Regions from separate parts of the Rhizobium sp. M10 genome, predicted to be linked through region 3. Evidence: predicted binding sites of a transcription regulator. Region 3 holds the regulator's gene; each other region holds the start of a gene.
The links. Region 3 encodes LexA, which represses DNA repair genes until DNA is damaged. Its sites were predicted from a motif close to TGTTCNNNNTGTGTTCNG; they were not measured.

Region 1 (9,712 bases), on a different contig from region 3:
CGGCAGGAGCGCAAGGAGAAGGCCTCCGAGGCCGCCGTCACCAAGGATCACATCGAGAATATCGCGGTCTTTCCCCTCGCCCTGCCCCTGATCGCCGGTCCCGGTGCGATCTCGGCGACGATCCTACTTGCCGGCACGCTGCCGACCTCGGTTGAAAAAGCCCAGCTGATCGCCGTCATCGCCGCCAATCTGCTGCTGACCTTCCTGATGCTGCTGATCGCCGAAAGGCTCGACCGTTTCCTCGGCGTCACCGGCCGGGCGATCCTGACGCGGCTGCTCGGCGTCATCCTAGCCGCCCTGGCAGTGCAATTCGTCGTCGACGGCGCGAAGGCGGCACTCAATCTGATCAGCGCGACGCCGCATTGAAACGGCGGCATCTACCGCGAGACCAAGGAAAAGAGCATGACGCCGTCATGGACGTCATGCTCTCAAATAATTCATAAAGCCAGGAACGGTCGATCAGAACGGGATGTCGTCGTCCAAATCCCGCGAGAAATTGCCGCCACCGCCGCGGCTCGGCGATGAGGAGGGAGCAGGCGCGCCGTAGTCGTCGCCGTAATCGTTGCCGCCACCGCTACTGCCGCGGCCGCCGCCGAAGCCGGAGCTCGCGCCGCCGCCGTCGCCGCGGCCGTCGAGCATGGTCAGCGTCGAGCTGAAGCCCTGCAGCACCACTTCCGTCGAATAGCGGTCCTGGCCCTGCTGATCCTGCCATTTGCGGGTCTGCAGCTGACCTTCGATATAGAGCTTGGCGCCCTTCTTCACATATTGCTCGACGACCTTGCAGAGGCCTTCGTTGAAGACGACGACAGTGTGCCATTCGGTCTTTTCCCGGCGTTCGCCGGAATTGCGGTCACGCCAGGTCTCCGAGGTCGCAATACGGAGATTGGCGATCGGCCGGCCATCCTGAGTGCGGCGGATTTCGGGGTCTGCACCCACATTTCCAACCAGAATTACCTTGTTCACGCTACCAGCCATGCTTCTCACCCTGCCTGCCGCCCTGCCCGGCGGCGTTTCAATCGATCGGCGCACCTTAAACCATCACGGACCGCCGATGCGCATGGGCGGCATTTAATCCACATGTTTATCCATCAGAAAGCCGCATGCATTCATCAGGAATTTTGTTCTTTATTTGTTCTAGTTTATCCGTATGATCCTGTCAACAGAATCGAAAACCTTGAACCTTCCCGGATATTCAGCCTCGACTCGCCCGCCGGCATCACTAAATAAGGGCTGTTATCCAGAAAACCAAAGCAGAGACGATGAGCGAACTGAAGACGATCTCCATCCGCGGCGCGCGCGAGCACAATCTGAAGAGCATCGATCTCGATCTGCCGCGCAACAAGCTGATCGTCATGACCGGTCTTTCGGGCTCGGGCAAATCCTCGCTCGCCTTCGACACGATCTACGCCGAGGGCCAGCGGCGTTATGTCGAGAGCCTTTCGGCCTATGCCCGGCAGTTCCTCGAAATGATGCAGAAGCCCGATGTCGACCAGATCGACGGGCTGTCGCCGGCCATTTCGATCGAGCAGAAGACCACCTCGCGCAACCCGCGCTCGACGGTCGGCACCGTCACCGAGATCTATGACTATATGCGCCTGCTCTTTGCCCGTGTCGGCGTTCCCTATTCGCCGGCGACGGGCCTGCCGATCGAAAGCCAGACGGTCAGCCAGATGGTCGATCGCATCCTCGCTTTCGGCGAAGGCACCCGTCTTTATATTCTCGCCCCGCTCGTGCGCGGGCGCAAGGGCGAATACAAGAAGGAACTGGCGGAGCTGATGAAGAAGGGCTTCCAGCGCGTCAAGGTGGACGGCCAGTTCTACGAGATCGCCGAGGCGCCGGTTCTCGACAAGAAATACAAGCACGACATCGACGTCGTGGTCGACCGCATCGTCGTGCGCTCCGATGTCTCGGCGCGCCTGGCCGACAGCCTGGAGACCTGCCTGAAGCTCGCGGACGGGCTGGCAGTCGCCGAATTCGCCGACAAGCCGCTGCCGCCGGAAGAGACCTCGGCCGGCGGCTCGGCCAACAAGTCGCTGAACGAGACGCATGAGCGCGTGCTGTTTTCGGAGAAGTTCGCCTGCCCGGTCTCGGGCTTCACCATCCCGGAGATCGAACCCCGGCTGTTTTCCTTCAACAATCCCTTCGGCGCCTGCCCGACCTGCGACGGCCTCGGCGCCCAGCAGAAGATCGACCCCGACCTGATCGTGCCCGAGCCAGAGCGGACACTGCGCGACGGGGCGATCGCGCCCTGGGCCAAGTCGACCTCGCCTTACTACAACCAGACGCTGGAAGCGCTCGGCAAACATTACGGCTTCAAGCTCGGCACCCGCTGGAACGATCTTTCCGACGAGGTCAAGAACGTCATTCTCAACGGCACCGACGACAAGATCGAATTCCACTACGCCGACGGCGCGCGCTCCTATACGACCCACAAGAACTTCGAGGGCATCATCACCAATCTCGAGCGCCGCTGGAAGGAGACGGATTCCGCCTGGGCGCGCGAAGATATCGAGCGTTTCATGTCGGCCGCCTCCTGCCCTTCCTGCAACGGCTATCGCCTGAAACCCGAAGCGCTCGCCGTGAAGATCAACAGGCTGCATATCGGCGAAGTCACCGAGATGTCGATCCGCATCGCCCGCGACTGGTTCGAGACGCTGCCGGCCAGCTTCAACGCCAAGCAGAACGAGATCGCCGTGCGCATCCTCAAGGAAATCCGCGACCGGCTGCGCTTCCTCAACGATGTCGGCCTGGAATATCTCAGCCTGTCGCGCAACTCAGGCACGCTGTCGGGCGGAGAGAGCCAGCGCATTCGCCTCGCATCGCAGATCGGCTCGGGCTTGACGGGCGTGCTTTACGTGCTCGACGAGCCGTCGATCGGCCTGCATCAGCGCGACAATGCCCGATTGCTCGACACGCTGAAGCACCTGCGTGACATCGGCAATACGGTCATCGTCGTCGAGCATGACGAGGATGCGATCCTGACGGCTGACGACGTCGTCGACATCGGCCCGGCGGCCGGCATCCATGGCGGCCAGGTCATCGCCCATGGCACGCCGCAGGATATCATGGACAACCCGAAGTCGCTGACCGGCAAATATCTCTCGGGCGAACTCGGCGTGCCGGTTCCAGACGAGCGCCGCAAGCCGAAGAAAGGCCGCGAGATCAAAGTCGTCGGCGCGCGCGGCAACAATTTGAAGAATGTCACGGCCGCGATCCCACTCGGCGTCTTCACAGCGGTGACCGGGGTCTCCGGCGGCGGCAAGTCCACCTTCCTGATCGAGACGCTGTATAAATCGGCGGCGCGCCGCGTCATGGGTGCGCGCGAAATCCCCGCCGATCATGACCGGATCGACGGCTTCGAGCATATCGACAAGGTGATCGACATCGACCAGTCACCGATCGGCCGCACACCGCGCTCGAACCCCGCGACCTATACCGGCGCCTTCACGCCGATCCGCGACTGGTTCGCCGGCCTGCCGGAAGCCAAGGCGCGCGGTTATCAGCCGGGCCGCTTCTCCTTCAACGTCAAGGGCGGACGCTGCGAGGCCTGCCAGGGCGACGGCGTCATCAAGATCGAGATGCACTTCCTGCCCGACGTCTACGTCACCTGCGACGTCTGCCACGGCAAGCGCTACAACAGAGAGACGCTCGACGTCACCTTCAAGCAGAAGTCGATCGCCGACGTGCTCGACATGACGGTAGAGGAAGGCGTCGATTTCTTCGCGGCAGTGCCGGCGGTGCGTGACAAGCTGCAATCGCTGAAGGATGTCGGCCTCGGTTATATCAAGGTCGGCCAGCAGGCCAACACGCTTTCCGGCGGCGAGGCGCAGCGCGTCAAGCTTGCCAAGGAGCTGTCGAAGCGCTCGACCGGGCGTACGCTCTATATTCTCGACGAACCAACGACCGGACTGCATTTCCACGACGTCGCCAAGCTGCTCGAAATGCTGCACGAGCTGGTCAATCAGGGCAATTCGGTTGTGGTGATCGAGCACAATCTCGAAGTCATCAAGACGGCCGACTGGGTGCTCGATTTCGGCCCCGAGGGCGGCGATGGCGGCGGCGAAATCGTCGCAACCGGCACCCCCGAAGCAATCGTCAAGGAGAAGCGTTCCTATACCGGACACTTCCTCAAGGAATTGCTGGAACGGCGGCCGGCCAAGAGGGCGGCTGCGGCGGAATGACGATGAGGCTGGCGTCACGTGACGATCTCCAAACGATCACGACGCTGACGGCAGCCGCCTATCTGCCCTATACCGAACTCTTCGGCTCGCCACCGATCCCGGTGACGGAAGACTACACGCCACGGATCGAACGCGGCGAGGTGTGGCTGCGCGATATCGGCGGCGAAATCGCAGGGCTCACGGTCGTCGAGCGACATTCGGATCACCTCATGCTGTTCAGCATCGCGGTCTCGCCGGCCTTTCAGCGTGCCGGCCACGGGCTGGCGATGCTCGAATGGCTGGAGGGCAAGGCGCGGGAATGGGCACTGCCAGAGATCCGGCTCTATACCAATGCTCGGATGGAACGGAATATAGCGCTTTATCGCGCCTTCGGATTTCAGGAAACGGGTCGCCGGCCGAACCCGTATCGGCCAGGATGGTCCCTCGTCGACATGACGAAAGAGATTTATGCGGCCTGAGTGGCTGCCAAAAGGGGAGGACGACATGACGAAATCCGGCATTATCCGCACCGGCATCGGCGGCTGGACCTTCGAGCCCTGGCGCGGGCATTTCTTTCCCGATGATCTCAAGCAGAAGGACGAGCTGCATTATGCCAGCCGCCAGCTGAAGGTCATCGAGGTCAATGGCACCTATTACAGCACCCAGAAGCCGGCCGTCTTTGCCAAATGGGCAGCCGACGTGCCCGACGGTTTTATCTTTTCGCTGAAGGCGACGCGGTTCGTCACCAATCGGCGGGTGCTCGCCGAGGCCGGGGAATCGATGGAGCGGTTCCTGTCATCTGGAATCGGTGAGCTCGGCGATCATCTCGGGCCGCTGCTCTGGCAATTCGCGCCGACGAAGAAGTTCGATCCGGAAGATTTCGAGGCCTTCCTGAAGCTGCTGCCGGCAAAACAGGACGGGCTTTCGCTTCGCCACGTTGTCGAGGTCCGGCACGATTCCTTCAAGGTGCCGGAATTCGTCGCCCTGCTTGCCAAATACGGCGTGGCACCGGTCTGCGCCGAACATTTCGAATATCCGATGATCGCCGACGTCACGGCCGATTTCGTCTATGCCAGACTGCAGAAGGGATCGGACGATATTGCGACCTGCTATCCCGACAAGGACTTGAAGGCCTGGGCGGACCGGCTCGCGACCTGGGCGGAAGGCAAGGTACCCGACGATCTGCCGCTGATCGATAAAGGCCGCACGGTCAAGGTCGAGCCGCGCGACGTCTTCGCCTTCATGATCCATGAGGGCAAGGTGAATGCGCCGCATGGGGCGATCGCCCTACAGAAATTGCTCGAGAAATAGATTGAGCTACAACGGCAGTACCGCCGCTGCGAGATCCTCCGCCGTCAGCCCTTTGCCGGCGCGGCGGGCGGCCTCTCCATGCAGCCAGACGCCGGCGGCCGCCGCCTCGAAGGCCGGCAGGCCCTGGGCGAGCAATCCGCCGATGATGCCGGCGAGCACATCGCCGGACCCGGCGGTCGCAAGCCAGGCCGGCGCATTGGTATTGATGAGCGCGCGGCCGTCCGGCGAGGCGATGGTGGTATCGGCGCCTTTATAGACGATCGCGGCATTGGCGCGGCGGGCGGCGGCGAGCGCCTTGTCGACCTTGCCCAGCGCATCGTCGCCGCCGATATCGGGAAACAGGCGCGAAAATTCGCCCTCATGCGGCGTCAGCACCAGGCGCGGCTCGCCTCGGAAAAGATCGAAAAGCCGTTGCGGATCGTCCTTGAATGAGGAGATGCCGTCGGCATCGAGCACCAGCCGGCGTTCGGTAAGCGTCGAGACGAAGGCGCGCGCTCGGGCGCCGATGCCGAAACCGGGACCGAGGACGAAGGTCTGCAGCCGCCGGTCCGAGAGCCAGTCTTCGAGTTCGGCGGCATCGTCGATCGCATGCAGCATCACGGCTGTGAGATGCGCGGCATTGGCGGCCATTGCTGCAAGGGGCGCTGCAATCGTTACCAGCCCGGCGCCGGCCTTCAGGCCGGAGGCCGCCGACATGCGCGCGGCACCCGTCTTGTCGGCCTCGCCTGAGAAGACGACCAGATGGCCGCGCTTGTATTTATGCGTCTCCAACTGCTCCGGCGGCAGTACGGCCTTCCAGGCATCCGGCGTGTTCTCGGCGATGAGACCGCCTGCCTCGGCCCTGATGATGCGGGCGGGAATGCCGATATCGAAGACCGCCAGCTCGCCGCATAGCTCCCTGCCCGGCATCAGCAGATGGCCGGGCTTGCGCGTCATGAAGGTGATGGTGTTGCGCGCGCGGAAGGCCGCGCCCAGCACCTTGCCGGTGCGGCCGTCGACGCCGGAGGGCAGGTCGATCGCAAGCACGGGGATATCGGCCTCTGCGACGTGCTCGATCACTGTGCCGACAGCGGCCGGCACCGCGCGACCGAGCCCGGCCCCGAACAGGCCGTCGACGACGACATCGCCGCTTTCGGGCCGATAGAGCTCAAGCCCCTGCCCCTGAAGCGCGCAGCCGGCCCGAGCACGGGCGGCGTCACCCTTCAGCCTGGAGGGATCACCGAGCTGGAAGAGCGCCACCGTCGCTCCGCCTTCCTGCAGATGCCTTGCCGCGACATAGGCGTCGCCACCATTGTTGCCCGGGCCGCAGAGCACGACGAAACGCAAAGCAGCCGGATGAAGCCTGAGCGCGGCAGCGGCGACCGCAGCCCCTGCCCGTTCCATCAGACCGAAGGAGTCGATGCCGGACGCGGCCGCGGCCGTATCGACGGCTGCCATTTCGGCTGGCGTAAGGAGAAGGTCGGAGAGATGTTTGCTCATCAGCCTATTCAATTCAAAAAACGCTCAAAAAACAACCGCATGAACCATCAAGCGAAAGCCCTTATTTTATGCATTTGCCTATCTTTTCACCGAATCGAGATCTGCTTTGGCAATCGCTGGAAAATCTGACTTTCGCGGTTTTCGATCTGATTTTAGGCAGGAGACGATGTTTTTTCACTTCTCCATCACCAAAACCATATCGAATGCCCCGCAAACGCGCCGGTTTTGACAGAATCGGCGTATTTTTTCGAAAAGACGGATTTCAAACTGGCACGATATCTGCATCATATCCGGCGAGCGGGAAACATCCTGCCATAACGGGAGAAGCGGAGAGCATTTTCTCATGAAAAAGATCGAAGCGATCATTAAGCCTTTCAAGCTGGACGAAGTGAAGGAAGCCCTTCAGGAAGTCGGCCTGCAGGGTATCACAGTCACGGAAGCCAAGGGCTTCGGTCGTCAGAAGGGCCACACGGAACTCTACCGCGGAGCCGAATACGTCGTGGATTTCCTGCCGAAGGTGAAAGTCGAGGTCGTGCTGGCCGACGAAAACGCGGAGGCGGTCATCGACGCGATCCGCAAGGCGGCGCAGACCGGCCGCATCGGCGACGGAAAGATCTTCGTCTCCAATGTCGAAGAGGTTATCCGCATCCGCACCGGCGAGACCGGCATCGATGCCATCTGACCACTTTGCCTACCGCGCAAAGTCCGATACCGTCACCGCGCCCACCTATTGTCATTGCAAATTGGAGGAAGGTATTTAATGGCGACCGCAAGCGAAATTCTGAAGCAGATCCAGGAAAACGACGTGAAGTTCGTTGATCTGCGTTTCACCGACCCGAAGGGCAAGCTGCAGCATGTGACGATGGACGTTGCCTGCGTCGACGAAGACATGTTCGCCGATGGCGTGATGTTCGACGGCTCCTCGATCGGTGGCTGGAAGGCCATCAACGAGTCCGACATGGTGCTGATGCCCGATACCGAAACGGTGCATATGGACCCGTTCTTCGCCCAGTCGACCATGGTCATCGTCTGCGACATCCTCGATCCGGTTTCCGGCGAGGCCTATAACCGCGATCCGCGCGGCACCGCCAAGAAGGCCGAAGCCTATCTCAAGGCCTCCGGCATCGGCGACACGATCTTCGTCGGCCCGGAAGCCGAATTCTTCGTCTTCGACGACGTCAAGTACAAAGCAGATCCGTACAATACCGGCTTCAAGCTCGATTCGACCGAACTGCCGTCGAACGACGACACCGATTACGAAACCGGCAACCTCGGCCATCGCCCGCGCGTCAAGGGCGGCTATTTCCCGGTTCCGCCGGTTGATAGCGCCCAGGACATGCGTTCGGAAATGCTGACGGTTCTCTCCGAAATGGGCGTCGTCGTCGAAAAGCATCACCATGAAGTGGCGGCCGCCCAGCACGAACTCGGCATCAAGTTCGACACGCTGGTGCGCAACGCCGACAAGATGCAGATCTACAAATACGTCGTGCACCAGGTGGCGAACGCCTACGGCAAGACCGCGACCTTCATGCCGAAGCCGATCTTCGGCGACAACGGCTCGGGCATGCACGTGCACCAGTCGATCTGGAAGGGCGGCAAGCCGACCTTTGCCGGCGACGAATATGCCGGCCTCTCCGAGAGCTGCCTTTACTATATCGGCGGCATCATCAAGCACGCCAAGGCGATCAACGCCTTCACCAACCCGTCGACGAACTCCTACAAGCGTCTCGTTCCGGGTTATGAAGCGCCGGTGCTGCTCGCCTATTCGGCTCGCAACCGCTCGGCCTCCTGCCGCATTCCTTTCGGCTCGAACCCGAAGGCCAAGCGCGTCGAAGTCCGCTTCCCGGATCCGACCGCAAACCCCTACCTCGCCTTCGCCGCCATGCTGATGGCTGGCCTCGACGGCATCAAGAACAAGATCCATCCCGGCAAGGCCATGGACAAGGATCTCTACGACCTGCCGCCGAAGGAATTGAAGAAGATTCCGACCGTCTGCGGCTCGTTGCGCGAAGCGCTGGAAAGCCTCGACAAGGACCGTAAGTTCCTGACGGCCGGCGGCGTCTTCGACGACGACCAGATCGATGCCTTCATCGAGCTGAAGATGGCAGAGGTGATGCGTTTCGAAATGACGCCGCACCCGGTCGAATACGACATGTACTATTCGGCCTGATCAATCGAAGACCGAAAGCCCCGGCTTGCTGGGGCTTTCGCCTCCCACGTCACGAACGGCAGACGGCGAGGATATGACGTTCATGTGACGAACTGGCTCAAAAATCTTGATTTATGAGCCACCAATCACCAAATTCGGTGATGAAAGGAAGTCGTACCATGAAAGAAAGAATAGCAAAGTTCAGTATCGGCGAAGTGGTCCGGCACAAGGTTTTTCCGTTTCGCGGCGTCATCTTCGACGTGGATCCGGAGTTCGCCAATACGGAGGAATGGTGGAATTCCATTCCCGCCGAGGTGCGCCCCAGCAAGGATCAACCCTTCTACCACCTGCTCGCCGAAAATGACGAGAGCGAGTATGTCGCTTATGTCTCCGAGCAGAACCTGGTGAACGACGAAAGCGGCACGCCGCTTCGCAACCAGCAGGTCTATCAGATTTTCGATCAGAGCCCGTCGGGGCAGTTCAGACCCAAGATGAGCTTCGCCCACTAGATCAGACGTGCCGACGTTGAAACAAGGCCTCGCCTCTCCCAGCGAGGCCTTTTTCTTTTGGCACCAGATCCGGCCTTTGCTTGTCGCTGAAAAGCCCCTCATCT
Region 2 (9,712 bases), on a different contig from region 3:
TCGACATAGAGCCGGTCGCCGAAGAGACGCTTGAGCATGAGCAGCCGCGCTTCGGCCTGGGCGGAATGGCCCTCCCTGATCGCCCCGTCGACCGGCCCCGTCAGGGCGCCGGTCAAGGCGATCAGCCCTTCCGTGCCCGCCTCCTCCAGCCAGGAGGATCGGACATGGACGGCCTGATTGCCTTCACCGCCGAGATAGGCGCGGCTGATGAGGTCGACCAGCCTTTCGTAACCGGCCTCCGTCGCTGCGAGAAGAACGATCGACGGCAGCTTGACCAATGCCTGCTGGCCGCCGCGTTTTTCGGTCTCCAGCCCGTCTTCCATGTCGATCGAGACCTGGCAGCCGATGATCGGCTGCAGCCCGTCGTCCATTGCCTTCTGCGAGAATTCGAGGGCGACGAACAGATTGTTGGTGTCGGTAATGGCGATGGCCGGCTGATTGTCTCCGGCCGCCTTGTAGAGAATCTTCTTCAGCGGCAGCGCGCCTTCGAGAAGCGAATAGGCGGAATGGACTCTCAGGTGAATGAAGCCCGGCGTGTCGCCGATCACCTCACCCGTCGAAGCCTTTACCGTATCCGCCATGACATGCCTTCCCAATCACCGAATGAATCAGACGCATTGTCGGCATGGAGGGCAATGATGTCCAGAAGAAGTCCGGTGTTCGAACCACATGATGGCCATGCAGTCCCCTGAAAACTTTAGATCGCGATGACGATGAGCGAGAAGCTGGCAACGAACATTGCGATGGAGGTGAATGCTGCGATATCACGGATCATGTCAGTCATTTGGCTCTCCTTTACTCGTTATGTTTTCAATTTGTTCGATCTATGTTCCGATGTCAACAGGAATCTTTTCCTTCCTGCTTGCGTTTGAAAAACACCCCGGCGACGCAACGATTCGGTGAAAGCTTCGGCGACGGGCTTGAGATGCCGAGCCGCGGCCTCGCCGGCCCCGGTGCCGCAAAGAACGTGGACACATCCCGCCGACGACAAAGGCTCCCCCGCATTTGTTCTGTTTATGTTCTGCACATCCTGCTATATCCCAACTGATGAGTCAGGAGGACCCTATGCCCGAGACAGCGATGCTGAACGAATTCGTCGTCGAAGCCAAAGCTGCCAGCTATGTCGGCGGCGGCGTGCCGCGCCCGCCCTGCCGGCCGGGGTCTCACGATATCGGCTATGAGCGCGGCGACTGGCGCTATCTCGACAGCTATTTCGGCGGCACCGACTTCGCCGGACAGGAGGTGGTGTGGTTTGCCGACGAGCCGATCTGGGCGATGAATTATTTCGGCTGGGTCATTGCGCCCGATCTCATCGATGCCAGCGCAGCGGGAACTGTGATCAAGGCGGCGCTTTCTGCCATGTACCGGCAGGGCCGCTTTCTCGGCGGAATGGAATTCGACCATCCGTTCGGGCGCTATGTCGATCGCAGCGAAGGCGGCTGTGAACGGTTCAGCGGTCATGAATGCATCGTGGTCGACGGACGGAAGGCTTACGCGCTCGACTATCGCGGCGGCCTGATCATCCCCTGACGGATCCGGAGGCGGGTCGATTCGAACCTGCCGCCAGACGCGTCATCTCTTCGTCTTTATCCCGGAACCGCTGCGCACGTCCGGGCGACATCGATCAGAAATCGACGACCTTGCCGTCGGAGATCGTCACGCGCCGATCCATGCGGCGGGCGAGTTCGTGGTTGTGCGTGGCGATCAGGGCCGCGAGGCCGGACTGGCGCACCAGGGCCTCCAGCGCGTCGAAGACGTAGCTTGCTGTTTCCGGGTCGAGATTACCGGTCGGCTCGTCGGCCAGAAGCAGGGTCGGCGCATTGGCGACGGCGCGGGCGATCGCAACGCGCTGCTGCTCGCCACCTGACAGTTCGGCCGGGCGGTGCGAGCCGCGATGGCCGATGCGCATATAGTCGAGAAGCTGGCCGGCCCGCTCTCCGGCTTCCTTCCAGGACAGGCCGGCGATCAGCTGCGGCATCATGATGTTTTCGAGCGCCGAAAATTCCGGCAGGAGGTGATGGAACTGATAAACGAAGCCGATCTCGCGGCGACGGATCGCCGTGCGCTTCTCGTCACTCAGCCCGTCGCAGGCATGGCCGTTGATGGTGACTTCGCCGCCGTCGGGATGCTCGAGCAGACCGGCGACATGCAGCAGCGTCGACTTGCCCGTGCCCGAGGGCGCGACAAGGGCGACGATCTCGCCTTTCGACAGCGAGAAATCCGCACCCTTCAGGATCGAGAGCAGCGTATCGCCCTGCCCGTAATGGCGCTCGACGCCGGTAAGCTTGAGGACGACGTTGCGATTCATGAATGCGGCATTCCTTATTCGTAGCGCAGGGCCTGCACCGGATCGAGCCTGGAGGCGCGCCATGCCGGGAAGATGGTGGCGATGAAGGAGAGGCTGAGCGCCATGACCACGACCGAAATCGTTTCGCTGAGATCCATCTCCGCCGGCAGCTGGCTGAGGAAATAGACCTGCGGATTGAAGATCACGGTGCCTGATATCCAGGAGAAGAACTGGCGGATGGATTCGATGTTGACGCAGACGAGGACGCCGAGCAGCACGCCGGCGATGGTGCCGACGATACCGATCGCCGCCCCGGTCATGAAGAAGATGCGCATGATGGCGCCGGCGCTGGCGCCCATCGTGCGCAGAATGGCGATATCGCTGCCCTTGTCCTTCACCAGCATGATGAGGCCGGAGATGATGTTCAGCGCCGCCACCAGCACGATCAGCGTCAGGATCATGAACATGACGTTGCGCTCGACCTGCAGCGCCGAGAAGAAGGTCTGATTGCGCTGGCGCCAGTCGGTCAGGTTGATCTGGCGACCGGCCGCCTCTTCCACCTTCGGCCGCAGAGCGTCGATATCATCGGGATGATCGACGAAGAGCTCGATCGACTGCACCAGCCCCGCCGCATTGAAATAGAGCTGCGCTTCCTCGAGCGGCATGAAGATGATCGAGGAATCATATTCCGACATGCCGATCTCGAACAGCCCGGAGATCTTGTAGGATTTGACGCGCGGGTTGACGCCCATCGGCGTGACGTCACCTTCCGGCGAGGTCAGCGTGATGAGGTCGCCGACGCGCAGACCCAGTTGGTCGGCCATGCGGGTGCCGATCAGCACGCCCTCGCCGGAGGCATAGCCCACCATGTCGCCGGATTTGATGTTGTCGGAGATCGTCTTGAGCTTGGTCAGGTCTTCGGCGCGGGCGCCGCGCACCAGGGCGCCGGTGCTGCCGCCGGCCTGGGCGGAAGCAAGCACCTGCCCCTCCACCAAAGGCAGCGCCATCTTGACACCGGGTACGGCTGCAAGCCTGCTGGCAAGGTCGGGATAATCGGTAAAGGGACCATCGACCGGCTGGACGATCATGTGGCCGTTGATGCCGAGGATGCGCGAGACGAGCTCGGTGCGGAAGCCGTTCATGACGGCCATGACGATGATCAGCGTCGCGACGCCGAGCATGATGCCGACGAAGGAGAAGCCGGCGATGACCGAGATAAAGGCTTCCTTGCGCCGGGCGCGCAGATAGCGCCAGGCCACGAGGCGTTCGAAGGTGGAAAATGGCTTGCCAGCCGGACCCAAGCCGGATGTTGAACTCCGGTCCACTGCTGCCTCTGCCATTTCGCCTCCGTTTCCTTAAGCCACGAACCTGTTGATCGCCGCTTCGATGGTCATCGTTTCGCGGGCGCCGGTCTTGCGGTCCTTCACTTCGACCTCGCCGTTCGCGACCGCGCGCGGGCCGGCGATGATCTGGACGGGTACGCCGATCAGGTCGGCGGTTGCGAATTTCGTGCCGGCCCGGTCGTCGGTATCGTCGTAGAGCACATCCTTGCCGGCCTTGGTGAGCGCGGCGTAGATCAGCTCGCAGGTATCGTCGCAGGCCTGATCGCCCGACTTCATGTTGATCACCACGATATCGAAGGGCGCGACCGAAGCCGGCCAGATGATTCCGTTGTCGTCATGCGATGCTTCGATGATGGCGGGAACAAGGCGCGTCGGGCCGATACCGTAGGAACCCATGTGAACAAAGTGTTCCTTGCCATCAGGCCCCTGTACTTTCGCGCCCATCGACTCGGAATATTTCGTGCCGAAATAGAAGATGTGACCGACCTCGATGCCGCGCGCCGAAAGACGCTCGCCTTCCGGAACGGCGTTGAAAGCCGCCTCGTCGTGCATTTCCGAGGTCGCCGCATAGAGCGAGGTCCACTTGTCGAAGATCGCCTTCAGACCCTCGACGCTGTCGAAATCGGTGCCGTCACCGGGAATATCGAAGCCGACGAAGTCCTTGTGGCAGAAGACCTCGGATTCGCCGGTATCGGCGAGGATGATGAATTCATGGCTGAGATTGCCGCCGATCGGGCCGGTGTCGGCACGCATCGGAATGGCGCGCAGGCCGAGCCGATCGAAAGTTCTGAGATAGGCGGCGAACATCTTGTTATAGGAATGCTCCGCTCCTTCGCGGGTCAGATCGAAGGAATAAGCGTCCTTCATCATGAACTCGCGCGAGCGCATGGTGCCGAAGCGCGGGCGGATCTCGTCACGGAACTTCAGCTGGATGTGATAGAGATTGAGCGGCAGGTCCTTGTAGGATTTGACGGAGGAACGGAAAATATCCGTCACCATCTCCTCGTTGGTCGGGCCGTAGAGCATCGGCCGATCCTGGCGGTCCTTGATGCGCAGCATCTCCTTGCCGTAAGCGTCGTAACGGCCGCTTTCCTGCCAGAGTTCGGCCGACTGCAGGGTCGGCATCGAAAGCTCGATGGCGCCGGCACGGTTCTGCTCCTCGCGGATAATGGCGTTGACCTTGTCGAGCACGCGCTTGCCGAGCGGCAGCCAGGAATAGATGCCCTGCGACTGCTGGCGGATCATGCCGGCGCGCAGCATCAACCGGTGGGAGACGATTTCCGCCTCCTTGGGGTTTTCCTTGAGGATGGGCATGAAATAGCGGGACAGACGCATGGCGGATTCCGAAGCAGTTGAGATCCCGCGGAGAACGGAATCGACGGTACATTGGTAATGTGGGAGCGTTCATAGCCGCTTCGCGGCGGGAAGGAAACCCGCAACTGCCGTCGGCCGCCTCCCGGATACGCATGTTCACGCCCGCAAAATGAAAGGGCGTGAAAAAGCGCGTGTTTATAAGGACTTGAACGAAAATCTTGTCAACAGAAATATTTTGCTAGAGTGTAGCAAAAATGCAAAAAAAGCTAATGACAAAGCCCAATGTTTGAGCTAGCTTTAGCTCACAAAACAGGCAGGAAGCTAAATTCTTGCCGAATTCGCGGTCAAGTCTTGGGAGGATCAGATCTTAGGCGCGCTCGTCGCAGCCCCGGCAACGGTTACAGATCACGCGATACTTAAAACAAGGCTTTCAGCCTTGTTTTTTTTTGGCTTTTGCCTCCCATCCCAACCAGAAACGAGATCGCCTTCCGTAAGGAAATGCGCCCTCATTCCGTTAGGCGAGCTCTTTGCCGCAACAGCATGACGCCGATATGACGAAATCGATTTTTTGTGAGTTTTACATCTGCCCAAACTTTGAGCAAAAGCTACTTCAATAGAAGCTAGGCCCTAGTTGTGGAAGGGCGTCGAAGCCCCAGCCGAAATAGGTGTCGCAGACATACCAGAGGCCGTAGATCAGAGCCGAGATCAGCGTCGTCAGCGAAAAGACGAAGCCGGCGCGAAAGCGGGTGGGCGCGCTGGGAACGGTGCCGAGCACGATATCATCGTCTTCCGCCTGGGTGCGCAGGCCGATCGGCAGGACGGCGAAAAGCGTCATCCACCAGATGATGAAGTAGACGGCAAATCCCTGAAGGAAGATCTGAAGCATTATGGTTCCCGGTGATGTCGCGCCGCCATGTGGCGAAGCCGTCCTCTCACTTTCAATTGCGCGCCTTTATACGGCGGAATGGCGGCCAATTCAAAGCGAACGAAACATTTCGCCGCCTTCGGGTCACTCTGCCGCAGCGCAAGCACTTCACATGAATTGGGTTCAGGCCTGTTCAAGCTCGATCAGCGTGCCGAAGAAATCCTTGGGATGCAGAAAGAGCACCGGCTTGCCATGCGCGCCGGTCTTCGGCTGGCCGTCGCCCAGCACCCGCGCCCCCGCCTCGACCAGCCGGTCGCGGGCGAGGATGATATCGTCCACTTCATAACAGATGTGGTGCATGCCGCCGGACGGGTTCTTGTCGAGGAAGGCTGCGATCGGCGAGGCTTCCCCAAGCGGCTCAAGCAGTTCGACCTTGGTGTTCGGCAATTCGACGAAGACGACGGTGACGCCGTGTTCCGGCAGCGCCTGCGGCTGCGACACGGCAGCGCCCAGCGTATCGCGATAGGCGGCCGCGGCCGCCGTCAGGTCGGGGACGGCAATGGCGATATGGTTCACCCGGCCGAGCATGATCAGACCTTGGTGACGAAGGCGGTAACGACGGGCTTCTTGCCCCAGCTCTGGTTGGCAGCGGCGCGGATGGCGCGACGAACGGCCTCCTGCAGCATGTCCAGATCCTTGCGGCGGGCGCGCGGAATGCTTTCGATGGCGCTGATCGCCGCGTCGAACAGCGTATCCTCCATCTCATCGCCCTCGTCGTCATAAACAGGCAGGCCGATCGAGACGAGATCGGGATCGCCGACGATATCATAACGCGCGTCGAGCACGATGCTGACCGCGACATGGCCGACATAGGAGAGTTTCTTGCGCTCGCCGATCCCCATCTCCTCGAAATCGCCGATCAGCATGCCGTCCTTGTAGATGCGGCCGTGCGGCGCTTCGCCGATCACCTCGACCGGACCGGGCGCCAGCCGGAGGATATCGCCGTTGCGCACCCGCGGGACGATCGAAATGCCTGATTGCTCGGCAAGCTCCTTGTGCGCCGTCAGATGCGTCGCCTCGCCATGCACCGGCACGACCACCTTCGGCCGCGTCCACTCGTACATGCGCTGCAGCTCATTGCGGCGGGGATGGCCGGAAACGTGGACCAGCGCCTCGGTATCGGTGATGATGTGCACACCCTGCTCGACGAGGCCGTTCTTGATGTCCTGGATCGCCTTCTCGTTGCCGGGAATGGCCCGCGAGGAAAAGACGACGATATCGCCCGCCGCAAAGGCTACATTGCGCATTTCGTCGCGGGAGAGCTTTGCAAGCGCTGCCCGCGCTTCGCCCTGGCTGCCGGTCAGGATGACGACCACCTTGTCGCGCGGGATATAGCCGTATTCCTCCTCGGAGATGAAGGGCTTCACGCCCTCCATCAGGCCGATATCCTGAGCGACGTCGACGACCCGCTTCAGCGAGCTGCCGAGCAGCAGCACTTCGCGGCCGGCCGCCTCGGCAGCCTCGGCGACGGTGCGGATGCGGCCGACATTCGACGAGAAGGTGGTGATCGCCACCCGGCCTTCGGCATCTTCGATGATCTTGCGGAGGCTTTCCGAGACATCCTTTTCGGAGGGCGAAACACCGTCGCGCAGCGCATTGGTGGAATCGCACATCAGCGCCAGCACGCCCTCGTCGCCGAGCTGACGGAACCGCGTCTCATCGGTCAGGGGGCCGAGCGAGGGCTCGTGGTCGATCTTCCAGTCGCCGGTGTGGATGACGTTGCCGGCCGGTGTGCGGATCATCAGCGACATCGGCTCGGGGATCGAATGGTTGACGGCCACACCTTCGATGCTGAAGGGGCCGACATTGATCGTGTCGCCTGCCTTGAACGGCGTCACCGGCACTTCGCCGATCCTCGCCTTCTCGAAATTGCGTTTGGCTTCGAGCAGACCTGACGTAAAGGCCGAGGCGAAAACCGGCACGTTGAGACCGGGCCAGAGATCGGCAAGCGCGCCATAATGATCTTCATGGGCATGGGTGATGATGATCGCCTTGAGGTTCTTGCGCTCGCTGGCGAGGAAGCGGATGTCGGGCAGGACCAGGTCGACGCCCGGCAGATCCGGGCCGGGAAAGGTGACGCCGCAATCGACCATGATCCACTGGCGATGCTCGGGCGGGCCGTAGCCATAGAGAGCGAGATTCATGCCGATCTCGCCAACGCCGCCCAGAGGCAGGAATACCAATTCGTCCTGTTTCGCCATAATTTTCGTTTTTTCCGCTATCCAAAAAACACATCACCGGCGGCAATGGGCATAATCCTGCCAGCGCCGGTATCGAGCATCAACAAGCCATTATCATCAATTCCGGCGAATTGGCCGGAAATCGATCGGTCCGGTAAATTCACCGTGATCTTTTCGCCGATGCCGCAGGCGATGGTGCGCCAGCGCGCCGTGATCTCGGCAATGCCGCGGCCCTGGTCCCATTGATCGAGCACATCCGCCATCGCCGCGAAGAGATGGGCGAAGAGCTCATCCGGCGAAGCCGCGCTTGCATGCTGACGCAGACAGGTGACGGGATAGAGCGGATTATCCGGCATGACCGAGACATTGATGCCGATGCCGACGATCAGCGCGTAGCGGCCGTCCGGCAACTGCTCGCCCTCGACGAGGATGCCGCAGGTCTTTTTCCGGCCGATGAGAATATCGTTCGGCCATTTGACCTCGAGCGGTTCGGCGCCCGGCGGCAGCACCTGGCGGATCGCCTGGTGCACCGCAACGGCAACCGCCAGCGGCAGCGAGCCGAGGCGCTCCATCGGCGCCGGGTCGATCAAAAGGAGGGAAGCGTAGAGATTGCCGCGTTCGGACACCCAGAGGCGGCCGCGGCGGCCGCGGCCGCCGGTCTGCCTCTCGGCCGTCACCCAGAGATTTCCGGGATCGCCCGCCCGCGCCCGGGCGAGGCATTCGCTGTTGGTGGACGATGTTTCCGACAGCGCCTCGTGCCTGAAATCGCCGAGCGATATCCGGCGCCGTCTGTCGGAAACCATTAGAAGAGCGTCGCGGCGGCAAGCTCTGCCGCACCGCCGATCGGCCCGCCGATGAGCACATAGGCAGTGACGAAGAGACCGGAAAGACCGAAGACCAGACGCAGGGCGCCGGAGACCCGGGCGAATTCGCCGGTCGCCTCATCGAACCACATCAGCTTGATGACGCGCAGATAATAATAGGCGCCGACGACCGAGGCGAGAACGCCGATGATGGCAAGCGCATAAAGCTTGGCTTCGATCGCCGCAACGAAGACGAAGTACTTGGCGAAGAAACCGGCGAGCGGCGGAATGCCGGCGAGCGAGAACATCAGCGCCGTCAGCACCACGGCCATGAACGGGTTGGTCGCGGAAAGGCCGGCGAGATCATTGACGTCTTCGACGACGGTGCCGTCCTTGCGGCGCATCGACATGATGATCGCGAAGCTGCCGAGGGTCATGACCATATAGATGACCATGTAAAGCATGACGCCGGAAACGCCGGTCTGGTTGCCGGCGGCAAGGCCGACCAGCGCATAGCCCATATGGCCGATCGAGGAATAGGCCATCAGCCGCTTGATGTTCTTCTGGCCGATCGCCGCAAACGAGCCGAGCAGCATCGAAGCGATCGAGATGAACACGACGACCTGCTGCCAGTCCGCCAGAACCGGCTGGAAGGCGGTGATGACGATTCGGGTCATCATCGCCATGGCGGCAACCTTCGGGGCCGCGGCCAGGAAGGCGGTGACCGGCGTCGGCGCGCCTTCGTAGACGTCTGGCGTCCACATGTGGAAGGGAACGGCCGAGATCTTGAAGGCAATGCCGGCGAGGATGAAGACCAGGCCGAAGACGAGGCCGAGCGACCGTGCGCCCTCGACGGACAG
Region 3 (9,712 bases):
TTAACCTGCTCGATTGGATCCTGCTCGGAGCGCATCTTCTGCACTTCTTCCTTGGAGCGATATTTCGCCGGGTCCGACATGGAGTGGCCGCGGTAACGATAGGTCAGCATTTCGAGAATGATCGGGCCCTTGCCGGAGCGGCAATGTTCGAGCGCCTCGTCGGCCGCCGCCTTGACGGCGCGCACATCCATGCCGTCGACCTGGATGCCGGGGATGCCGAAGCCGGAGCCGCGCAGCGAGTAGTTCGACTGTGCGGTGGCGCGGGCCGTCGAGGTGCCCATGGCGTAGCGGTTGTTCTCGACGATATAGACGATCGGCAGCTTCCAGAGAGCGGCCATGTTGAAGCTCTCGTAGACCTGGCCCTGGTTGGCGGCGCCGTCACCGAAATAGGCGATCGAGACATTGCCGTTGCCGCGGTAATGGTTGGCAAAGGCAAGGCCGGTTCCGAGCGAAACCTGGGCGCCGACGATGCCGTGGCCGCCGTAGAAATGCTTCTCTTTCGAGAACATGTGCATCGAGCCGCCCTTCCCGTGGGAATAGCCGCTGCGGCGCCCGGTCAGCTCAGCCATGACCCCGCGCGCTTCCATGCCGGTTGCGAGCATATGGCCGTGGTCGCGATAGGCGGTGATGACCTGGTCGCCTTCCTTCTGCGCCATCTGCATGCCGACGACGACAGCTTCCTGACCGATGTAGAGATGGCAAAAGCCGCCGATGAAGCCCATGCCGTAAAGCTGACCGGCCTTCTCCTCGAAGCGGCGGATCAAAAGCATCTCGCGATAGGCCTTGAGTTCCTCATCCCGATCGAAGTCGGCTACCGGGCCTCCATTCGATGCTTTGGCTGCTGGTTTTGCTGCAGTTTTGCGGCTGGAAACGGTCGCGGTCTTTCGCGGCGCCATTCAACCCTCCCTATGGGTTTGTCGTTTCTCGGTGGCGCGTACCATAGGGAAGAAATTTGACCACAGCAATGCCATAATTGCATGGCTCGTATTCGGCACTAAGCTATTGGAAATAAAGAAGAAATAAGAATTAACTGAATTCCGGTTAATTGGAGTAGTGGTTGAATATGACGATCTCGTCCGCGCGCGACATATTCAGCTGATATCGCGCCTTTTCGTCCAACATGTCCTTGTCGAGCGAACCGTCACTGAGGAGCGCGACCTGGCTTTCCAGATGTTCGCGCTTCGCCTTCAACACCGCAAGCTCTTTTTCGCGCGCGACACGCTGACGCTCGAACGTCTCCGTCGCCCGCAGGCCGTAATCGCCGTGAACGCAATGATAACCGAAATAGGAGAGGAAGGCGACCGTCATGGCCGGGATGACGAACCGGCCGAACTTTCTCTTCTTATGATGCTTTGTCCACATACACGTATGCTCTTGAACGCATTACCAATTCGTTCAGCATAACGCGCAGAGATTAACCGTTCGTTGACCGTAAATATGAGCAATAAAAAACCCGCGCCGGGAGGGCGCGGGTTAAGCCATTGACGTTCAGATTCGATCAGCCGCGGATGATCGAGCGGCCGGCATACTGCGCCTGCGGGCCGAGGCCTTCCTCGATGCGGATCAGCTGATTGTATTTGGCAAGGCGGTCGGAACGCGACAGCGAACCCGTCTTGATCTGGCCGCAGTTGGTGGCAACCGCGAGATCGGCAATGGTCGAATCCTCGGTTTCGCCGGAGCGATGGGACATGACGGCGGTGTAGGCCGCCTTGTGCGCCGTATTGACCGCGTCGAGGGTTTCCGTCAGCGAACCGATCTGGTTGACCTTGACGAGGATCGAGTTGGCGACACCCATGCGAATGCCGTCGCGAAGGCGGGCGGAGTTGGTGACGAAGAGATCGTCGCCGACGAGCTGCGTCTTATTGCCGATCAGGTCGGTCAGCGCCTTCCAGCCGTCCCAGTCGTCTTCGGCCATGCCGTCCTCGATCGAGATGATCGGGTATTTGCCGGCGAGCTCGGCCAGATATTCGGCCATGGCGCCCGATTCGAGCGTGCGGCCTTCACCTTCGAGAACGTATTTGCCGTCCTTGAAGAATTCGGTCGAGGCGCAGTCGAGGCCGAGGTAAATGTCCTCACCCGGCTTGTAGCCGGCTTTCTCAACCGACTTGACGATGAAGTCGAGGGCTTCCGAAGCGCTCTTCAGACCCGGTGCGAAACCGCCTTCATCGCCGACATTGGTGTTGTGGCCCTGGGCGGCAAGCTCCTTACGCAGCGTATGGAAGACTTCCGAACCCATGCGCACGGCTTCGGCGATCGTATCGGCGCCGACCGGCAGGATCATGAATTCCTGGAAGTCGATCGGATTGTCGGCATGAGCGCCGCCGTTAATGATGTTCATCATCGGCACCGGCAGCAGGCTCGCCGAAGCGCCGCCGACATAACGATAGAGCGGCAGGCCGGAGGCCTGGGCGGCAGCCTTGGCGACGGCGAGCGACACGCCGAGGATGGCGTTGGCGCCGAGACGCGACTTGTTCGGCGTGCCGTCCAGTTCGATCATGATGTTGTCGATCTGGATCTGGTTTTCGGCGTCGATACCGCCGATGGCGTCGAAGATCTCGGTGTTGGCGGCCTCGACCGCCTTTTCGACGCCCTTGCCGAGGTAGCGCTTGCCGCCGTCGCGCAGCTCGACCGCCTCATGGGCACCCGTCGAGGCGCCAGAGGGAACGGCCGCGCGGCCCATGCTGCCGTCTTCGAGGTAGACGTCGACTTCGACGGTGGGATTGCCACGGCTATCGAGAATCTCGCGGGCGATGATATCGGTGATTGCAGTCATGGGTTCTTCCTGCTCGGTGGGTGATCAATCGTTCGAAGCCTGTCATAATCGAAGGCGGGCAAATTACAATGCCGCAATTCCCGCCTGCGAAGCAGCGTTCTGACGTGGCCTAAACCACGATCATGTCAGCCTGTTGAACATCAAGCCTTGGCGACCGCGTCGAAGGCAAGCAGCTTCTCAAGCAAGCGCGGCATGTCCTTGAGATAAACCATGTTCGGGCCGTCGGACGGCGCGTTGTCAGGGTCCTGGTGGGTTTCGAGGAAGACGCCGGCAATTCCCGTCGCCACGGCTGCGCGCGCCAGCGTTTCAACGAATTCGCGCTGACCGCCCGAGGATTCGCCCTGCCCGCCCGGCTGGGCGACGGAATGGGTCGCATCGAAAATGACGGGCGCGCCCATCGCCGCCATGATCGGCAGCGAGCGCATGTCGGAAACCAGCGTATTGTAGCCGAAGGAAGCGCCGCGCTCGCACAGCAGCACGTTCGGATTGCCGCTGGCATTGAGCTTCTTCAGGACGTTCTTCATATCCCAGGGGGCGAGGAACTGGCCTTTCTTGACGTTGACGACGCGGCCGGTCCGGGCAGCGGCGATCAGAAGATCGGTCTGGCGGCAGAGGAAGGCGGGGATCTGCAGAACGTCGATCACCTCCGCCACCTCGGCGCACTGCTCGGCGGTGTGAACGTCGGTCAGGACGGGAAAGCCGAATTCCTTCTTCAGGTCGGCGAAGACCTCCATGCCCTTTTCAAGCCCGATGCCGCGCTCTGCCGAGAGCGAGGTGCGGTTCGCCTTGTCGAAGGAACTCTTGTAGACGAGGCCGATACCGAGCTTTGCGCAGAGCTCCTTCAGCGTACCGGCGACCATGAAGGCGTGGTCACGGCTCTCCATCTGGCAGGGGCCGGCAATCAGCGACAGGCGCCCGGTATTGGAAAAGGTGACCTGGCCTTCGCCTTCGCCGATCTTGACCTCGGAATTGGTATCAGTGCTCATCGTGGTTCCTCGAAGGCAAAAAGCGCGCCCTGCCCGGGCGTGGGCTTCACCAGAATGCGATTGTTCTTGCGTGTGTATGTCACTCCGTTAGCAGCCAAATGCGCTTCTGTCACGGCAAGATCGGTGACGGTGAAGAGGATTGCCTGACCGCGCAGGCCACGATCGGCGGCGGAAACGACAAGCTCGAAATAGGCCTCCAGCCCTTCCGGCGTCATCAGGCTGATCTTGGCATTGGATGCCGCGATCTTCATGCCGAAACCGGTTTTCTCCACCACCGTCTGCCCGACCGCAAGACCAACGAAGGCGGCAAATGCAGCCGGCTCCGGCGAACAAAGGGCGATCTCGGCAATGCCGGTCACGCCATTGGCATGCGTCTCCAGAGCGGCACGACCGGCCGGGAACGAATTGATGCGCTGACAGGTGAAGAGAAAGAAGTCGGGCGCGCGCAGATCTCCTGAAAAGGCCAGTTTGAAGCTGCCGACGCTTTCCGAACCGTCCGGCATCCGCATCGGCCGGCTGAACTGCAACATCTCGCCGGCACTCGCGCCGCTACCCACGAATCGCCGATGATCGAGGCCGGCATCCTCGGTGAGGAAGGCCAACGCCGAAAGTCCCTCCTCGCCGCAGCGGAAGCGGAAGGCGCGATTGCGGGCGATGAAGACATTGCCGTGGCGGGCCGCTGCCTCGCTCTCCTCGACACTCGCCACGCCGAGCGGCTCGATATAGGTCTTGTCGGCGAAAAAGACGCAGGCATTTTCCGTTCCGAACGGATGGCGCGCATCGGCGGCGACGGTAAAGCCGAGCTTGCCGAGCCTTTCGCGCGCCAGGTCGATATTGACGACGGGCAGCACGACATGATCCAGCGGGTGCGGTTTGGCGGAATGTGCGATCATGATATCCCTCCTGACACGCCAGAGATGTGCGACAGCACCACCCTCAATGCAAGACATGTGCGCCAATCCGGCGAATGAAAATAAAAATCTCGACGAGTTGGCGCGAAGTTTTACGGAAATTTAGCTACTTGCGGAACACATATGGAACATATAGTGTCTGTTCTGGATTTGTTTCAATCACGGGGTCTGACGTCGATGCTCACGCGCAAACAACAGGAGCTTCTCCTTTTCATTCATGAGCGCATGAAGGAATCCGGCGTTCCGCCCTCTTTCGACGAGATGAAGGATGCCCTGGATCTCGCCTCGAAATCCGGCATTCATCGCCTGATCACGGCGCTGGAGGAACGTGGTTTCATTCGCCGCCTACCGAACCGGGCCCGGGCCCTGGAAGTGATCAAGCTGCCGGAGGCCTATAGCCCCAGTCTTCAGCCGCGCCGCGGTTTTTCACCGAGTGTTATCGAAGGCAGCCTCGGCAAGCCCCAACCGGTCGCCGCCCCCGCTGCCGCAAAGCCGATCGCCGACAACGGCAACACTGTGTCCGTGCCGGTCATGGGCCGGATCGCCGCCGGCGTTCCGATCTCGGCGATCCAGAACAACACGCACGACATCGTCGTTCCCTCAGACATGCTCGGCTCGGGTGAACATTATGCGCTGGAGGTCAAGGGCGATTCGATGATCGACGCCGGCATCTTCGACGGCGACACGGTGATCATCCGCAACGGCAGCACCGCAAGTCCCGGCGATATCGTCGTTGCGCTGGTCGACGACGAGGAAGCGACGCTGAAGCGCTTTCGCCGCAAGGGTGCCTCGATCGCCCTCGAAGCCGCCAACCCGGCTTACGAGACCCGTATCTTCGGGCCCGACCGGGTCAAGGTGCAGGGCAAGCTGGTCGGCCTCATTCGCCGTTATCACTGACAGCGGACGGGCCGGTTTCGGTAAAACTGTCTTTGCGCCAATCATAGGCTCGATGGCGCATCCATGGACGCGACAAAGCATCGAATGCGGTTGCGACCTCGAATCCCTCCTGTGCAAAACGCAGTTCGACGGAACCGGTCCTACGCAGCGTCTCGCCGGTGAAGAGTGTCGCACCCGAGCGGCAACGGTCGAAACGCAGGCGCACCGCGGTCACGACAATCTCGCCGGCGTCGCAGGCCGGGCCGAGATAGGCGGCGTTGTCGATGACGGCGACGACATGGCCATTGCCGAGCCTGACTATACACCAGGCCTTCTTCACGCAGGAAAACCGATTTACCTCACCACCGGCTACAGCGGTCGCCATCGCCGTCCTCGCGTCATTCTGCTGGTCGCGGGACAGCCTGACGCGGCGGTCTTCACCCGGTGGCGGGATGGCAGGACCATCCAGCATCTTCGGCGGGTGGTGCCTCGGCAGGACCAGCGCTCTTTGCCACTGGTCGAAGATGAAGTCCGGCGGGTTTTCACGGTTGGAAGCCAGTGCCGCCGGCGCGATGAGCGCGACCAGACCACCATCCTCTGAAATCACCAGATCCGGCGGCCGGGACCCTGGCAGAATCAGCAGGATGAGCGTCGAACCGGCGAGGATCGATGTGCCGGCATGGCGCAACCGGGTGCGGAGCAGCGTCAGCAGCAGAAAGCCTGCCACAGCGACCGCGAAATACCAGGCGGGCAAGCGGCCGAGGCCGATGTCGCCGCCCCAGCCGGACACCGTCTTGGCGACCGCAATCACCAGATCGAGGCCGAAACCGACCACTTTCCAGAGCGGAGCGTCCAGACCGAACGGCATGAGCAACATAGCCAGCAGCCCGGCCGGCATGACGATGAAGGAGATGATCGGCATCGTCGCAAGGTTTGCCGGCAGGCCATAAGCGGTCAGGCGATGAAAATGCTCGATCGAAAACAGCGCCGTGGAAAAGCCACCGATCAACGAGGTCAGGAAGACGCCGCCGAAGAAACCGGCGATCGCCACGACCGGCCGCAGGACCGGCAGCTTCAGCAACGGGTTTTCCCGGACGCGCCGGTCCTTCCACAGCTGATAGCCCGATACCAGTGCCAAAGTCGCGGCAAAGGACATCTGGAAGCTCGGACCCAAGACTTCGGAGGGTGAAATGGCGATGATGACGAGCGCCGAGAGAACGACATTGCGCAGGCTGATCGACGGCCGATCGAAGAAGACGGCAATCAGCATGATCGCCATCATGATGAAGGCGCGTTCGGCCGAAACCCCGAATCCTGAGATCAGGAAGTAGGCCGTGACGGCGAGGAGCGCGCCGCCCGCGGCGAGCTTCTTTGTCGGATAGGCTTGAGCGACAACAGGAACGAGGCTGAGCAGCATCCGGAAACCGACGAAGAAGATGCCGGCCGACAACGCCATGTTGAGGCCCGAGATCGCCACGATATGCGCAAGGCCGGACTGGCGCAGCGCCTCCGTCGTTTCCTTCGAGATGGCGCGCCGCTCGTCAGTCACCAGAGCAGCGGCAAAAGCGCCTGTGTCGCCGGGCAGGATCGAGCGTATGCGATCGCCGATGCCGCTGCGCAACTGATAAAGCCATTCGAGCAGAGCTTCGGACGTCGATCTCGCAGGCTGCGGGCCTGCCTGCGAATCGACTTTCTCGGGCGCACCGTAGAAGAAGCCGTTGGCGCCGATGCCATCGAAATAGGCACCGAAGGAAAAGTCGTTGAGCCCGGGAAGCGCCGGCCCCGCCGGCGGCGTCAACCGTGCTCGGCCGGTGATGACGTCACCGATCTCGAAGGGCGCATCGGCGCCGCGGGCGATCACGGTTATGCGCCTCGGCGGCCGCTTCACCTGTGGCGCCTCGGTGCCGGTGACGGCAAGAACATAGCGCCACCGCCCGCGATCGTCGCCTTCGCGCCGCTCGACGCGGCCGGTCACCGTCGTCGTCACGGATGAATCGAGGATGACGGTCGAGGCCCGCCAGCTTTCGAGCTGCGCGCAGAGCATGCCGCATACCACGAGGGCAAGCGCCATAAGCGTCGCCCGCAAGGCCGGCCGGCTGCGGCCGGCGACGACCACCGCAAACATCAGCACCGACAGGCAGAGCAACGATGGAAGGAGCGGAAAATCCGTTGCCGCAAGAAACCAGAATGCCGCGCCGGCACCGAGGAAGACCGGCGAGAACAGGAGCAGGCGGCCGTGGTCGGCCTCCTCGCTCAGCATCCGGCCGCCAGCACGCAGCGCTTGTCTCATTGCCGCCGGCAGCCGATGGCGCAACGACATCGCGGACTGGGTTCTCGCCGGCCGCATCACCACGGCAGGGGCAGGAAGATCGGCCGGATCGGCAAGACCGACGCCCGCTTGCGGCCGCAATTCGACTGTCGTCAATTCCTGCATGCGCCGCCCGAACTTACCCTGCCCAGGCACCCAGAATGCAACCTCTGGGCAAATCCGGCAAGCATAATCGATTGAAATACGAGCGAAAATCGCAAATGCGAAAAGACCAGTCGAATCATCGGTTTCCGCTATGCGTGCCGCTCATCGCTGCAGTGCCTAAAAGGTGATGCCGCAATGCACAAAATGCCGTCACGGTAACTTGGCATTAGCTTCGCGATCATATAGCTATCGGTAAGGACGCTTAACCCCTATGGCGCTTTTGTGGCGCCACCGACATTTCGGAGGATCAGCATGACGGATCAAAGCGCAACAATAAAAATTGGTGACAAATCAGTCGACCTCGCCGTCAAAAGCGGCACGATCGGTCCAAGCGTCATCGATATCGGTGCTCTCTACAAGAACACCGCTTCCTTCACCTACGATCCGGGCTTCACCTCGACCGCATCCTGTGAATCGAAAATCACCTATATCGACGGCGACGAAGGCGTGCTGCTGCACCGCGGCTACCCGATCGAGCAGCTCGCCGAACATGGCGACTTCCTCGAGGTCTGCTACCTCCTGCTTTACGGCGAACTGCCGACGGCCGCGCAGAAGAAGGACTTCGACTATCGGGTCACGCATCACACCATGGTGCACGAGCAGATGAGCCGCTTCTTCACCGGCTTCCGCCGCGATGCGCATCCGATGGCCGTCATGTGCGGTTGCGTCGGCGCGCTGTCGGCCTTCTATCACGACTCGACCGATATCACCGATCCGCATCAGCGCATGGTCGCCAGCCTGCGGATGATCGCCAAGATGCCGACGCTGGCCGCCATGGCCTATAAGTACCATATCGGCCAGCCCTTCGTTTACCCGAAGAACGACCTCGACTATGCATCGAACTTCCTGCGCATGTGCTTTGCCGTTCCCTGCGAGGAATATGTGGTCAACCCGGTGCTTGCCCGCGCCATGGACCGCATCTTCATCCTGCATGCCGATCACGAGCAGAACGCGTCGACCTCGACCGTGCGCCTCGCCGGTTCGTCGGGCGCCAACCCGTTCGCCTGCATCGCGGCCGGCATCGCCTGCCTGTGGGGCCCCGCGCATGGCGGCGCCAACGAAGCAGCACTCAACATGCTGAACGAGATCGGCACCGTCGATCATATTCCGGAATATATCGCCCGCGCCAAGGACAAGAACGATCCGTTCCGCCTGATGGGCTTCGGCCACCGCGTCTACAAGAACTACGACCCGCGCGCCAAGATCATGCAGAAGACGACGCATGAAGTACTCGGCGAACTCGGCATCAAGGACGATCCGCTGCTCGAAGTGGCGATGGAGCTCGAGCGCATCGCGCTCACCGACGAATATTTCATCGAGAAGAAGCTCTATCCGAACATCGACTTCTATTCCGGCATCACGCTGAAGGCGCTGGGCTTCCCCACGACCATGTTCACCGTGCTCTTCGCGCTTGCCCGCACCGTCGGCTGGATCGCGCAGTGGAACGAGATGATCGAGGATCCGGAGCAGCGCATCGGCCGTCCGCGCCAGCTCTATGTCGGCGAACCGAAGCGCGACTACATCCCGGTTTCGAAGCGCTGATCGCTTCAGACCAATCGGCTCAAAAGAAAACCCGGTCAGAAACGACCGGGTTTTTTCTTTTTCAGCACGTCGAGCAGGATTTCGGCAGCATATTCGCCCGGCGGCTTTTCGGTCTGCATGCGCTGCCAGATGAGCTCATAACCTTCCTTCA

Region 1: the regulator LexA is predicted to act here: its motif matches at 1,120-1,137, upstream of uvrA (excinuclease ABC subunit UvrA).
Region 2: the regulator LexA is predicted to act here: its motif matches at 817-834, upstream of CO671_RS14530 (DUF5680 domain-containing protein).

The regions. Positions count from the first base shown of each region.
Region 1 is NZ_NWTA01000018.1:125,567-135,278, forward strand. It holds gene CO671_RS23995 (MarC family protein) at 1-366, shown strand, start outside; gene CO671_RS24000 (single-stranded DNA-binding protein) at 460-975, opposite strand; gene uvrA (excinuclease ABC subunit UvrA) at 1,260-4,181, shown strand; gene CO671_RS24010 (GNAT family N-acetyltransferase) at 4,178-4,639, shown strand; gene CO671_RS24015 (DUF72 domain-containing protein) at 4,665-5,471, shown strand; gene CO671_RS24020 (NAD(P)H-hydrate dehydratase) at 5,478-6,950, opposite strand; gene CO671_RS24025 (P-II family nitrogen regulator) at 7,294-7,632, shown strand; gene glnA (type I glutamate--ammonia ligase) at 7,711-9,120, shown strand; gene hspQ (heat shock protein HspQ) at 9,279-9,608, shown strand.
Region 2 is NZ_NWTA01000007.1:256,617-266,328, reverse strand. It holds gene dnaE (DNA polymerase III subunit alpha) at 1-581, opposite strand, end outside; gene CO671_RS14530 (DUF5680 domain-containing protein) at 1,066-1,530, shown strand; gene CO671_RS14525 (ABC transporter ATP-binding protein) at 1,625-2,308, opposite strand; gene CO671_RS14520 (lipoprotein-releasing ABC transporter permease subunit) at 2,323-3,627, opposite strand; gene proS (proline--tRNA ligase) at 3,643-4,965, opposite strand; gene CO671_RS14510 (DUF1467 family protein) at 5,555-5,830, opposite strand; gene mce (methylmalonyl-CoA epimerase) at 5,993-6,397, opposite strand; gene CO671_RS14500 (ribonuclease J) at 6,400-8,070, opposite strand; gene CO671_RS14495 (biotin--[acetyl-CoA-carboxylase] ligase) at 8,088-8,852, opposite strand; gene nuoN (NADH-quinone oxidoreductase subunit NuoN) at 8,852-9,712, opposite strand, start outside.
Region 3 is NZ_NWTA01000010.1:212,482-222,193, reverse strand. It holds gene pdhA (pyruvate dehydrogenase (acetyl-transferring) E1 component subunit alpha) at 1-896, opposite strand, end outside; gene CO671_RS18565 (septum formation initiator family protein) at 1,042-1,362, opposite strand; gene eno (phosphopyruvate hydratase) at 1,499-2,773, opposite strand; gene kdsA (3-deoxy-8-phosphooctulonate synthase) at 2,914-3,759, opposite strand; gene CO671_RS18550 (VOC family protein) at 3,756-4,652, opposite strand; gene lexA (transcriptional repressor LexA) at 4,848-5,567, shown strand; gene CO671_RS18540 (ComEC/Rec2 family competence protein) at 5,548-7,980, opposite strand; gene gltA (citrate synthase) at 8,272-9,561, shown strand; gene lpxB (lipid-A-disaccharide synthase) at 9,597-9,712, opposite strand, start outside.